Regions from separate parts of the Spirosoma humi genome, predicted to be linked through region 1. Evidence: riboswitches for the same ligand, from Rfam matches in the RefSeq annotation. Region 1 holds a riboswitch; the other holds the start of a gene.
The links. Region 1 has a riboswitch for cobalamin ahead of ACYU8Y_RS10300 (TonB-dependent receptor plug domain-containing protein). Riboswitches for the same ligand answer to the same signal wherever they lie in the genome.

Region 1 (5,543 bases):
AATCTTTGCCCCCGCTCCAGTTCATAATGGCCCGCTGTCGGCTCATCGGAAATAAAATCCTGACGGCGCAATTTCAGCCTTCACCGAATCGACCAAAGCACCAGACGATTCGTAGCGCAGTACATAACCGGCCTGTGTATAAAGGAGCGGAGATTGGCTGCCGTATAAACGTCCTGTTTGTGGATCAACACCCAAGGCACTGAATGAGCGAGCGATCACCTGGCTACCGGATGCTGTCGTTGCGTCAATACCTATCCGGTATGTTTTACCGCTCAATGTGTAGTAGAAGGATTTTTTATCGGGGCTGATCGTAACAGAACCGGGAGTAGCAGCAAATGTCAATCGTTTGGCAACTACCCGATCCGATGGGTTAATTTGGACGAGATCTTTGCCGGCCTGTATCCATAGCTTGCCGTTTGCATCAAGCGCAATAGGCTCGGGCGTTGATCCAAAGGCAATGCGTTGTTTTTCCGTATCGGTATTCAGATCAATAACCAGCAGCGTTTGATCACCGCTGTACGTGTTGCTTCCGACGAAGGCTTCTGAACCGGCAACTACCATTTTTTCAACCGCTTTAACGGCCGGAATCTTCTTGATAAGTGCATTTGTGTTCAGGTCAATAACGGCAATGTAGCCGGGGTCTTTGTAGAAGGCGTTTCCGGAGCCGGAAACGTCCCAGCAACTAACGTAGGCCTTGTTAGGACCAGCTGCAATCACCTGGCGCGGGTTTTCAATATCGGGCGTTTTCAGGGTAGCGCGGGACTTGAACGTACCTCCCTCCACAATTTCAACCTTATCCTGCGCGGCAGAGCTGTTGTCGATCAAAATAAGTCCTTTCCCGTTCACTTCGGTATAGCCCTGAACGCCACCACTCGGCAATAAAGAGGGATTAGCGGCTTGTAAAATATTGGTAGCAACCGTATTACCTACGCGTGGCAAAAAGGAAACCGTTCCGTTGTTGCTGAAGAAGTTACCCGCGTTCAGTATATATACGCCCGATTCGTATGGTGTTGGTTCAGGATCGGAGGTTTTACAATTCCAGACGCTTAAGGCCAGCAAGCTAAGCGCAATGCCTTTTGTTACTTGGTATTTCATGATTTATTAGATGGAAAATTGATAATGAGATTGAGGGCCCAGTTACGACCGGGTAACGCGTTTCGCTTAATGCTGAATGACAGCGTATCGAATAGGTTGTTGACCTGCCCCTGCACCCGAACAGGTACCGGACCGAGTTTGGTGGTCGTTTCGAGGAGAACGTTTGTTAAGGTGACTCCCTGAAAAAACTGGCTGTTGTCGAAGGTAATGTACCGGAGGGAACTGGCCTGTGTTTGCACCGACAGCCGTGTTTGCCCCCGCTGCACATAAGCATTGAGCGTTCCGGTATGAATGGGCACGTAAACCAGTTGCTTCCCGATCACGTCCTCTGCATATGTGTCATACGCCCGCTCCTGCGAAGAACGCGTTAGCGCATAGCCTATCCGCAAACCAGCCCGCCAGCCTTTGTGCGCATACGCGATCGAGGTGGTTAGTTCGCCCCCGCGGGCCACAACCAGTTGTAAATTCTCGACATGGTAGTTGGTCGTTGGGTTCCAATATGTCCAGTTGTCTACCCGATTGTGGTAGACCCTTGCTTCAGCCGCAACGTTGAGTCGTTCATTGAATACAAAGGTTGAGGCCAGACCGGCCTCCAGATTGAATCCACTTTCGGGCAACAGATTAGGATTGCCCAAATCGGCCCAGTACCGTTCGTTGAGCGTTGGCACTCGATAACTTCGACTGATTGCTCCTTTGGCCGTTAAGCCAAATGCAGGACGCTGCACGATGCGATATTCAGCGCCAAGTGAGGGAGTAACGGGTGGGTTGAAGCGTGTAACGAAAGCCTGCCGTACATTAGCCGATACCAGCCATCGGTTGGTCTGCAATCGAAGCAATGCATACAAATCTCCCCGATCTTCTTCGATCAATGGACTTACGTAGCCATCGGTCCGGGTGCGGTAATGCGACCACTCGCCCCCTACCCGAAGGTTGAGCGATAGATTGGCTTTAGCGGGCGTCAAGGCGAACTCCCGCTCGGCACGGGCAATGAACCGGTCGGTCTGGGTATGACTGGGCAACGCGAAGTTGCTTTTGGCATAATCCAGAATATCGTGCGTCCAGCCAAGGCGCAGGGTTAGATGGCTGGTTTCGTAGGTAGTCAGAAATCGGGCCGATTGTGTGCGCGTCTGTTCGCGGGCAATGGTGTCTTGCGGAGCCAGAATCAGGTCGTTGTCCGTTAGCCACACGTTGACGGATACTTGACGCCCACTCTTGTGTAGGAAATATACATCCTGAACGAGGCCCCGTTGCGCGGTTGTTGATCGCTCCAGGAAGTAGTTCCTGCGTTCTGCCGATGGATACGCATTATTGAACTGGTTTCGATAGGCGAACGTCTTCCCTGACATTCTCCAGGCAGTTCCCAACCTCGTACCATAGCGTACACCTAACTGAGTCTGGTTGTTCTGAAAACTGGCCAGTTGATGACCAAACGTTACGTGTATACCCGGTTGCCAAACGGGGCTACTTCCCAGCAGCACACTCCCGCCCACGGCATCTGAACCGACGACGCTAGCCGACGAACCATATTGAACCGCTAATCGATCGAAACCCGCTACGGGTAGCGTCGAGAAATCAGTCTGACCAAGATTGGGCTGGTTGATGTTGATACCATTCCAAAGAACGGCGGTATGATTGGCCGATGTTCCCCGGAAAGATACCGTCGCCAATTGGCCGGGACCATAACTTTTAAATGCCATGGGCGTGTTCAACGCCAGTAAATCCGTCAATGAGCCAAAGCGAAACTGCAATAGCGTTGCCGAATCGATTCGCTGAAGTTTCTGACCGGCCAAAAACCGCTCGGGCGCAATGGCTCGTACGGTAACGGCCGATAAAGACACAGTCGTTGCCGACCGCGCCAACGAATCGATCTGCGCGATACTAGCCTGACTGACCAGCAAGCCGGCCAACAGTGTACTAATCCACCAGCGAAGGGTGTTCTGTTTCAAGTGTATACTGCGAATGAGTGCCTGGAACCGTTGGGCCGTCCAACTGGTGGCCCACTAGCACGCGATTGGGGCGTTTCCTCCGAACGCCAGAACAACGGATGGTTTACGGCAGGTCTCCTGGCTTGTCTCGTCGGTTCTTACCTTCCCACGCTGAGAATCAGCGCAGTGGTTACGTAGATTGAACCGATTTTCTAAAGACTTACAGTTGCGGGGACAGCATTGGTCTTACACCAACTTCCCTTTTAAGCCTTGCAGGCTGCTACGAAGCAGCATCAGGCACCGAAAACTCAGGGGCAAAGGTAGGGTATTTTGTGGAATAAGTAATGTGGATCGCACGGGCACTCGTGCGATCCACATTACGGGTTAAAAACCTTCGGCTTTAATCTCTTTCTCTGTAACGGTGCCGTATTTTTTCACTTTATCCCGAATGGTTTCGGCTTTACCGATCAGCACAAACTGGAGCTTGTCTTTCGGAAAATACTGGTCGATTATCTGGCGGGTTTTGGCAACCGTAAGCCCATCGACGTTCTTCTGGAAGTTATTGATAAACGACTCGTCGAATCCAAGACTAAACATATCGGTCAGCAAGTTGGCTAACTCACTGGCCGACTCGTACCTCGGCGGGAAATCGGCCTTAACGTAGTTTTTGGCAGATGACAGCGTTTTTTCATCGATACCGGTCCGATGTAAACTATCGAGTACCTGCAAAGCCATATCGATTGCCTGGGTAGTGGTACTGACTTTTGTAAAAGTCGAAATGGCAAAGGTGCCGCTCTTCCGAAACGTACTGAATCGGCTATTCGCGCCATAGGTCAGACCCGAATTTACCCGCAGGGCATCATTCAGCCAAGAGGTGAAGCGCCCGCCCAGGATCGTATTGACAACCGTCACAGGAATGAAATCGGGGTTATTTTGGGTGATGCCTTTTCCGCCAATCAAAAACGTTGTTTCGCGGGCATCGTCTTTATTGACCAGCAACACCCGACTTTTATCGAACATAACCGTCGGGTCCGTTAAGACCGGTGACGTTGCCGCGGCCGTTTTCCAGTTGCCGAATAAGTCGGTAATCCGCTTTTTCATAGCCGCCGTATTGAAGTCACCGACGATGGCAATAGCCCCCCGGTCGGTGGTAAAGTTTTTCTGATAAAACTGCCGGGCGTCGCTGGCGGAAACGGCCGATACGGACGCAGGCGTACCCGTGAGCGGGTTGGCGTACGGATGGCCTTCAAACACAAACTTGTTGAAGTAAGAGCCAACCACCCCCCTTGGGCTTTCTTTTTGCTGAGTCAACTGGAGCAGTTGCCGCTGTTTGTATTTGTCGAATTCAGCCTGATCGAAGGTGGGCTTTGTGATCACATCCTGGATAATATCAAATAATAAATCCTGATCCTTGACCGCAAACGACGAAGTCAGCTTAGCCACTTCTTTACCAGCATACGTATCTACGCTGGCTCCCACGTATTCAATTTTTTCTTCCAGTTGGGCCTTCGTGTATTTCGAACTGCCAAACAGCAAAGCCTCCGCCGTCATGTTGGCCAGGCCATACCGGCTGCCATCCTGCACCGCACCGGCATCGAATACCGCCGAGACATTGATGAGGGGCACCTCATGCTGTTCCATCAAATAAATCGTCAGCCCATTCCTGAGTTTGAACTTCTGGTAAGGGGGCACCTTGAACGTTTGCGCTATCGACGCTCCCGTAACAACAAGGGTAATGAGTACGGTAACTATGTATTTCATTGGATGATGTCTGTTAATCGCAGCCAACACAAACAGCTCTCGGACAATTATCCGCGCTATTGGGCCGCTGCGGTCGAATCAATTCGTTTTGACAGGATTTGCTTTAGGCTCCGGCAGCAGGTAGCCCACGGTTCGGTTGCGACTGGTGAGGTACGTTTTGGCGACGCGTTGAACGTCTTCCTTCGTTACCTTTTCATAAAGCGCCGGGGCTTCGTAAAGCTTTTTGTAATCGCCAAAGAACAGTTCGTACGTACCCAGCGAGTTCGCTTTCCCATTGATCGACTCCATGGTCCGGTAAAACTCCATCAGCTTCTGATTTTTCAGCTTCTGCAACTCCGTATCGGTAATGCCCTCATTGATCACCCTGTCGATTTGATACAGAACCGACCGCTCCAGTTGCTCGGCCGAAATACCACTTCCGGCAATGGCGTAAACCGAAAACAGACTCGGATCGAATGACATCTCTACGTTGGTAAATACCCGGGATGCTACCGTTGAATCCAGTACCAGCGATTTGACCAGCCGCGACGAATTACCGGAGCTTAACACCCCACTGAGCAGATCGATCGCATAATAATCGGGGTGACGCGTTGCAGGAATATGATAGGCCAGTAGAATGTTGGGCGTCGCAACATCTTTATAGGTCGTTGCCCGACGTTCGCCGTTCTGCGGAGGCTCCACCGTGCGCAGGCTATCGGGTAGTTTTTGGGCCGGAATCGAGCCGATATACTGCTCCGCCAGTTTTTTTACCTGAGCCGCCGT
Region 2 (5,543 bases), 200 kb from region 1:
GGCTTTATAAGTCATTGTGGTTTGTGCCGATATCGCTCGTTTACACAATGCGAATCGGCTTTTTATCCTCATCGAGCGCCACAAACGTAAACGTCCCGTGAATAGCCTGGTGACGCTCCATCGAATACATTTCCTCAACAAAAATTTCGACCGCAATTCGAATACTGGTGTTCCCGACATGATCGACCCGGCCAACCAGTTCAATGATCGTACCGGCCGGGATCGACTTGGTAAAATTGATTTTGTCGGAAGAAACCGTCACCATCCGTTTACGGGAAAAGCGGGTGGCGGCAATGAAGGCGACTTCGTCCATCAGTTGCAGGGCCGTACCACCGAATAACGTATCGTAGTGATTGGTTGTGCTCGGAAAAACTGCTTTGAAAATTCGTGTTTCAGCGGCCGCAATTCGGTCGTCTATTGATTGGGGCTCATCAATGGCCATTTACTAGTTTGGTTAGCTTTTCCCGATGGGAACGTTGATTGTATTCTGTTCGCAGCGCCAGCAGACAATCGGCACACAGACAACCTTCATACAGCGAACGGATGTAGCGGTGCTGATCGTCGGTCAGGGTAAGCGTCTGGCACTGACATAGGTTAATACTGCCTACGCGGCATTCGAAGTGTCGCTGGCAACGCGGACAGCCGACGTGTTCGTGCTTAGCGGTCGGTGTAAGACTCATCAAAGGGGACCTCCTCTTCGAAGGCGATAAAGTTTACGACCTCTTTCTTCCGGTTCATAATCGGTCGAATAATAAGCTGGCACCAATAGGGCGACTGATCTTTTCGATGATTGAGCACCACATCAGCAACTGATTTTCGTTCCTGAATAGCTTCCCGAATCCGTTGACGAACCCTGGGCGACGTAGACTCACCCTGCAAAAAACTGGGCTTGCGACCTATGGCTTCATGGTGTGCGTAACCCGTCATTTTCTCAAAACCCGAGTTCACATACTGAATTACCTGATCCATATCGGTAACGACAACCGTCCATCTATCGCTTAAAAGATCGTGACGGACGGGGGCCGTCAATACCCAGTCCTGCGCTTTCGCCAGGGATCGCCATCCGGCATCTCCCGCAAATAAAGTCGGGCGCGGTCTGAACTCCCAACCGGCCAGCAGGGGCGTACACAAGGATGGCCGATACTGGGCCGCGAGTTGTTTGTCGTATGGTCCGCAGAAGTTCATAGTGGCGAAAATAAGGTCTTCTGCCGACTAACAGCAGAAGACCTTTATTTATTATACTGACTCCATAACTAATTCGCGGGCGTTTTGGGCAGCTTTCACCATGTTTTTTAACGCTTCAGTCGTTTCCGGCCATCGGCGCGTCTTCAAACCGCAGTCCGGATTCACCCACAAATTACGGGCGGGTAGCACGTTTGTGGCCTTCTGGAGTAACTCAACCATTTCAGTCACGGTCGGTACACGGGGACTATGGATGTCGTATACACCGGGCCCGATTTCATTTGGATAGGCAAACCGGGAAAACGCATTCAGCAACTCCATCTGCGACCGGGAGGTTTCAATCGTGATCACGTCGGCATCCAGATCGGCAATGGCACCGATAATATCGTTGAATTCCGCATAGCACATGTGGGTATGAATCTGGGTAGCATCCTGCGCGCCCGAAGCCGCTACCCGGAACGCCTTAACAGCCCAGCTCAGGTAGGTATCCCAGTTCTCCCGGCGCAAGGGCAATCCTTCTCGCAAAGCTGGTTCGTCGATCTGAATAACACCAATACCGGCTTTCTCCAGGTCAACTACCTCGTCATGAATAGCCAGTGCAATTTGCAGGCAGGTATCCCGCCGGGGCTGATCGTCCCGCACGAATGACCATTGTAAAATGGTGACGGGGCCAGTGAGCATTCCTTTCACCGGTTTGGGCGTTAGCGACTGGGCAAACTCAGCCCAACGCACGGTCATGGGGGCGGGTCGGCGTACGTCACCGTAAATAATGGGAGGCTTCACACAGCGCGACCCGTAACTCTGCACCCAGCCATTCTCACTGAACGCAAAGCCATCGAGCAGTTCGCCAAAGTATTCCACCATGTCGTTGCGCTCGAACTCGCCATGAACCAGTACATCCAGACCAACTTCCTCCTGCCAGCGGATAGCCTGTTCCGTTTCGGTGCGAATAAAATCTTCATACTCGGCGAGTGTTTTCTCACCTTTTTTGAACTTAGCCCGGTTGGCCCGAACGGCGTCCGTCTGCGGAAATGACCCAATGGTTGTGGTCGGAAAGAGGGGCAATTGCAGTCGTTCGTGCTGTACCCGCTGGCGACTGGCGAAAACGCCCTGCCGCTGCGCATCCTGCTCGGTCAGCTGGCTTAACCGGGTTTGCACAGCCGGTCGGTTGATCAAATCCGATTCCCGACGGGCGACCAATGCCTGTTTATTTGCCCTTAGGGCTTCTGTTGCACTGGCATTATCCGGTGACAGAAACAGCGTCGTCAGCGTGGCAACTTCGTCCAGCTTCTGACGGGCAAACGCCAGCCATTGCCTGATGTCGGGCCGGAGTCCCTGCTCACTGGTTTCGGCCTGTAGATCGCAGGGAACGTGCAACAACGAACAGGAGGGCGCAATCAGGATACGCTCCGACCCTAACGCCTGAACAGCCCGCCGAATCGTTGCCAGCGACTGTTCCAGATTATTGATCCAGATGTTTCGCCCATCAACCAAACCCAGCGAGAGGTGGGTTTGCAGATGAACGAAATCGGTTTGCAGAATATCCTCCAGTTGATTCGGGCAGCGTACCAGATCGAGGTGAAGGGCATCGACTGGCAGTTGCGTAGCCAGATTCAGGTTGCTGCCGTAACATTCGAAATAAGAGGCCAGCAAAAATTTCAGCGCCGGAAATTGCTGGCGCAATCGACTGTATGTCGTAGCAAACGCTTCCTGTTGCTGCGCGGTCAGATCCAGCGCCAGGCACGGCTCATCGAATTGAATCCATTCGGCACCCTGCGCCTGCAAACGCGTCAGTATCTGTTCATATACAGGCACCAGGCGATTCAGCAGATCCAGCCGATCGAAGCCGGTTTCCTTTTCCTTACCCAGCAACAGATAAGACACCGGCCCCAGCAAAACGGGTTTTGGCGTTGTGTTCAGCGTTTGTCTGGCCTCGTCAAACTCGGCAAAGACCTTTTCTGAAAGCAGGGCAAACGACTGATCGGCCGAAAACTCCGGCACGATGTAATGATAGTTCGTATCGAACCATTTGGTCATTTCCATCGCTTTTAGATCCAGCCCGTTCTCCTGATACCCCCGCGCCATGGCGAAGTACAGACTTAACTGACGGGCATCAGGTTGGCCCGCACCAGGCTGAGCCGCGTTGACCTGATCGAGCAGCGGGCGAAACCGGTTTGGGATAGCGCCAACGGTCAGGGACATATCCAGTACCTGATCGTAGAACGAGAAGTCGTTGCAGGGAACCAGCGTAATGCCAGCCTGCTGTTGGGTCAGCCAGTTGTCGCGCCGGATTTGCCGGGCGGTTTCCTGAAGCTGCTGATGGGTGATTTTACTGGCCCAGAATTGTTCACAGGCCTTTTTGAGTTCGCGGTGGCTACCGATTCGTGGATAGCCGAGATTGTGTGCGATCATGTTGTTAATTGGGTAAAATGGTTGATCGCGTTCGATGCCGAACTCCATACGCCTACCACTTTCTCAGAAATTTACCAACACGACACACCACCTCCAGCCCCGGGGAGGAGCAGAAGAAAGAGGGGTCAATCTTGATAAACCCAATTGCGTGTGGGCGTAATCAGCAAAGCTAAAGGCAAGTCTCCTGGCTTGTGACGGTATCTGCCGTCCTTCTCATCACATCTGGCCGGTAATCCGGCTAACGTAACAATGGACATCGAGGGCAAACCCTTTTCTAAATGGTCACTGACAGTAGCAACGTCTGCTCGTGATTCTCACACGATTCCTTTTTCATTTCCTGAAACTCTCAGGAAAACCATTAGCTTGTTTGACGGAAAACAAAGAACGTTGGGACAAACTAACCGGATTAGGTTGGCAAAAACAAGAAAACAGTCTCATAAAAGCACCCGCTCGTTTCTGTTGTTGACTCCCTGTTGTATTGAATCGCGTTTACTTCTGCCGAGATGACCGGTGTAGTTTATCTTTTGGGGCTACTGATCCTGACAGGTCTCCCCTGCCCGGATACCGAATACCAAGCGCATACGGATAAGATCGCCCAAACAGCGGGTACTTACACTTCAACGATGAGCACGAACACAAAGCCCCCTGTAATCCGTTCTACCCCTGTGGCACCTGTCCTTGTTTTTCCGTACGACATGGTTGAACGCAAATGGAGCTTTGGTATATCCATGAACGGGCGTGTTTTCATTAATTTTCAAAACATTCTGGATGTACGCCATTCCCGTTTCGAACCGTTGGGAAATGACTCCATTAACCAACCGAATTTTGTTACGGATATTTACGCGCCAACCAACGGGCGAATTAGCAACGGCGGCATTAAATTGTACCTATACTTATGGCTCACGATCATAATCACGACCACACAGGCCATCACCACGGCCCTACCGTATTGACGTCCATAAACCGGGCGCTGATTATCGGGGCCATTCTGAACGCGGTTTACGTCGTTGTGGAGTTCGCTCTCGGATTTTATTACAATTCGCTCGCTCTCGTTGCCGACGCGGGCCACAACCTGAGCGATGTGGCCAGTCTGTTGCTGTCACTGCTTGCCTTTCGGCTGGCACGGGTTCGGCAGACACCGAGTTTTACGTATGGTTTCCGAAAAAGTACGGTACTGGCATCGCTCACGAACGCCGTTATTCTACTGATCACCATCGGGGCCATTTTATGGGAAAGCATCAGTCGGTTCCGGCATCCTGAGCCGGTGGCGGGTGGAGCCGTAGCGTGGGTTGCGGGGCTAGGGATGCTGGTCAATGCCGCATCAGCCATGCTGTTTTTTCGGGATAAAGAGCATGATTTGAATGTAAAAGGGGCTTACCTACACCTGGCAACCGATGCGCTGGTATCGCTGGGTGTTGTGGTTTCCGGTGTCGTTATTAATTATACCGGCTGGACCTGGCTCGATCCGGTTATCGGTATTCTAGTGGCTGCCGTGATTATGGGTTCGACCTGGCGTTTGCTGACAGATAGCCTCCGGCTTTCGATGGATGGCGTCCCTACGGATATTGATCTGCCCACTGTGCTGGCCGACCTACGGGCCGTAGCGGGTGTGCAGGATGTACACCATGTACACGTGTGGGCGATGAGTACCACCGAAAACGCCTTAACGGCTCACCTTGTGCTGCAGCCGGGCCTCTCCGATTCGCAGATTGCCGCCCTCAAACACGATGCCCGCCACCGGCTCGAACATCAGAAAATCAGCCACGCTACCCTCGAAACGGAGATATCGACGAAAGATGACTGTGAAACGGAAACCTGTTAATGCTCCGCTTGCGAACTCGTTTGTAGCATTTCCGTGGGGCGTGAAGACACGCCCCACGGAATAACTCCCTTTTAGTACAGAAGAGATTACAACTCAAAGCCATAATCCCGCTCTACTTTGCACACGC

Region 2: another riboswitch for cobalamin. It lies ahead of metE (5-methyltetrahydropteroyltriglutamate--homocysteine S-methyltransferase); the one in region 1 lies ahead of ACYU8Y_RS10300 (TonB-dependent receptor plug domain-containing protein).

Annotation. Positions count from the first base shown of each region.
Region 1 covers NZ_BAAHBR010000008.1:387,490-393,032, reverse strand. The annotation lists gene ACYU8Y_RS10310 (Dph6-related ATP pyrophosphatase) at 1-46, opposite strand, end outside; gene ACYU8Y_RS10305 (YncE family protein) at 43-1,095, opposite strand; gene ACYU8Y_RS10300 (TonB-dependent receptor plug domain-containing protein) at 1,092-3,041, opposite strand; cobalamin riboswitch at 3,132-3,340, opposite strand; gene ACYU8Y_RS10295 (M16 family metallopeptidase) at 3,405-4,781, opposite strand; gene ACYU8Y_RS10290 (M16 family metallopeptidase) at 4,860-5,543, opposite strand, start outside.
Region 2 covers NZ_BAAHBR010000008.1:589,657-595,199, reverse strand. The annotation lists gene ACYU8Y_RS11185 (hypothetical protein) at 1-15, opposite strand, end outside; gene ACYU8Y_RS11180 (acyl-CoA thioesterase) at 41-442, opposite strand; gene ACYU8Y_RS11175 (cysteine-rich CWC family protein) at 432-680, opposite strand; gene ACYU8Y_RS11170 (PAS domain-containing protein) at 658-1,185, opposite strand; gene metE (5-methyltetrahydropteroyltriglutamate--homocysteine S-methyltransferase) at 1,237-3,594, opposite strand; cobalamin riboswitch at 3,752-3,969, opposite strand; gene ACYU8Y_RS11160 (hypothetical protein) at 4,260-4,547, shown strand; gene ACYU8Y_RS11155 (cation diffusion facilitator family transporter) at 4,490-5,416, shown strand; gene ACYU8Y_RS11150 (antibiotic biosynthesis monooxygenase family protein) at 5,503-5,543, opposite strand, start outside.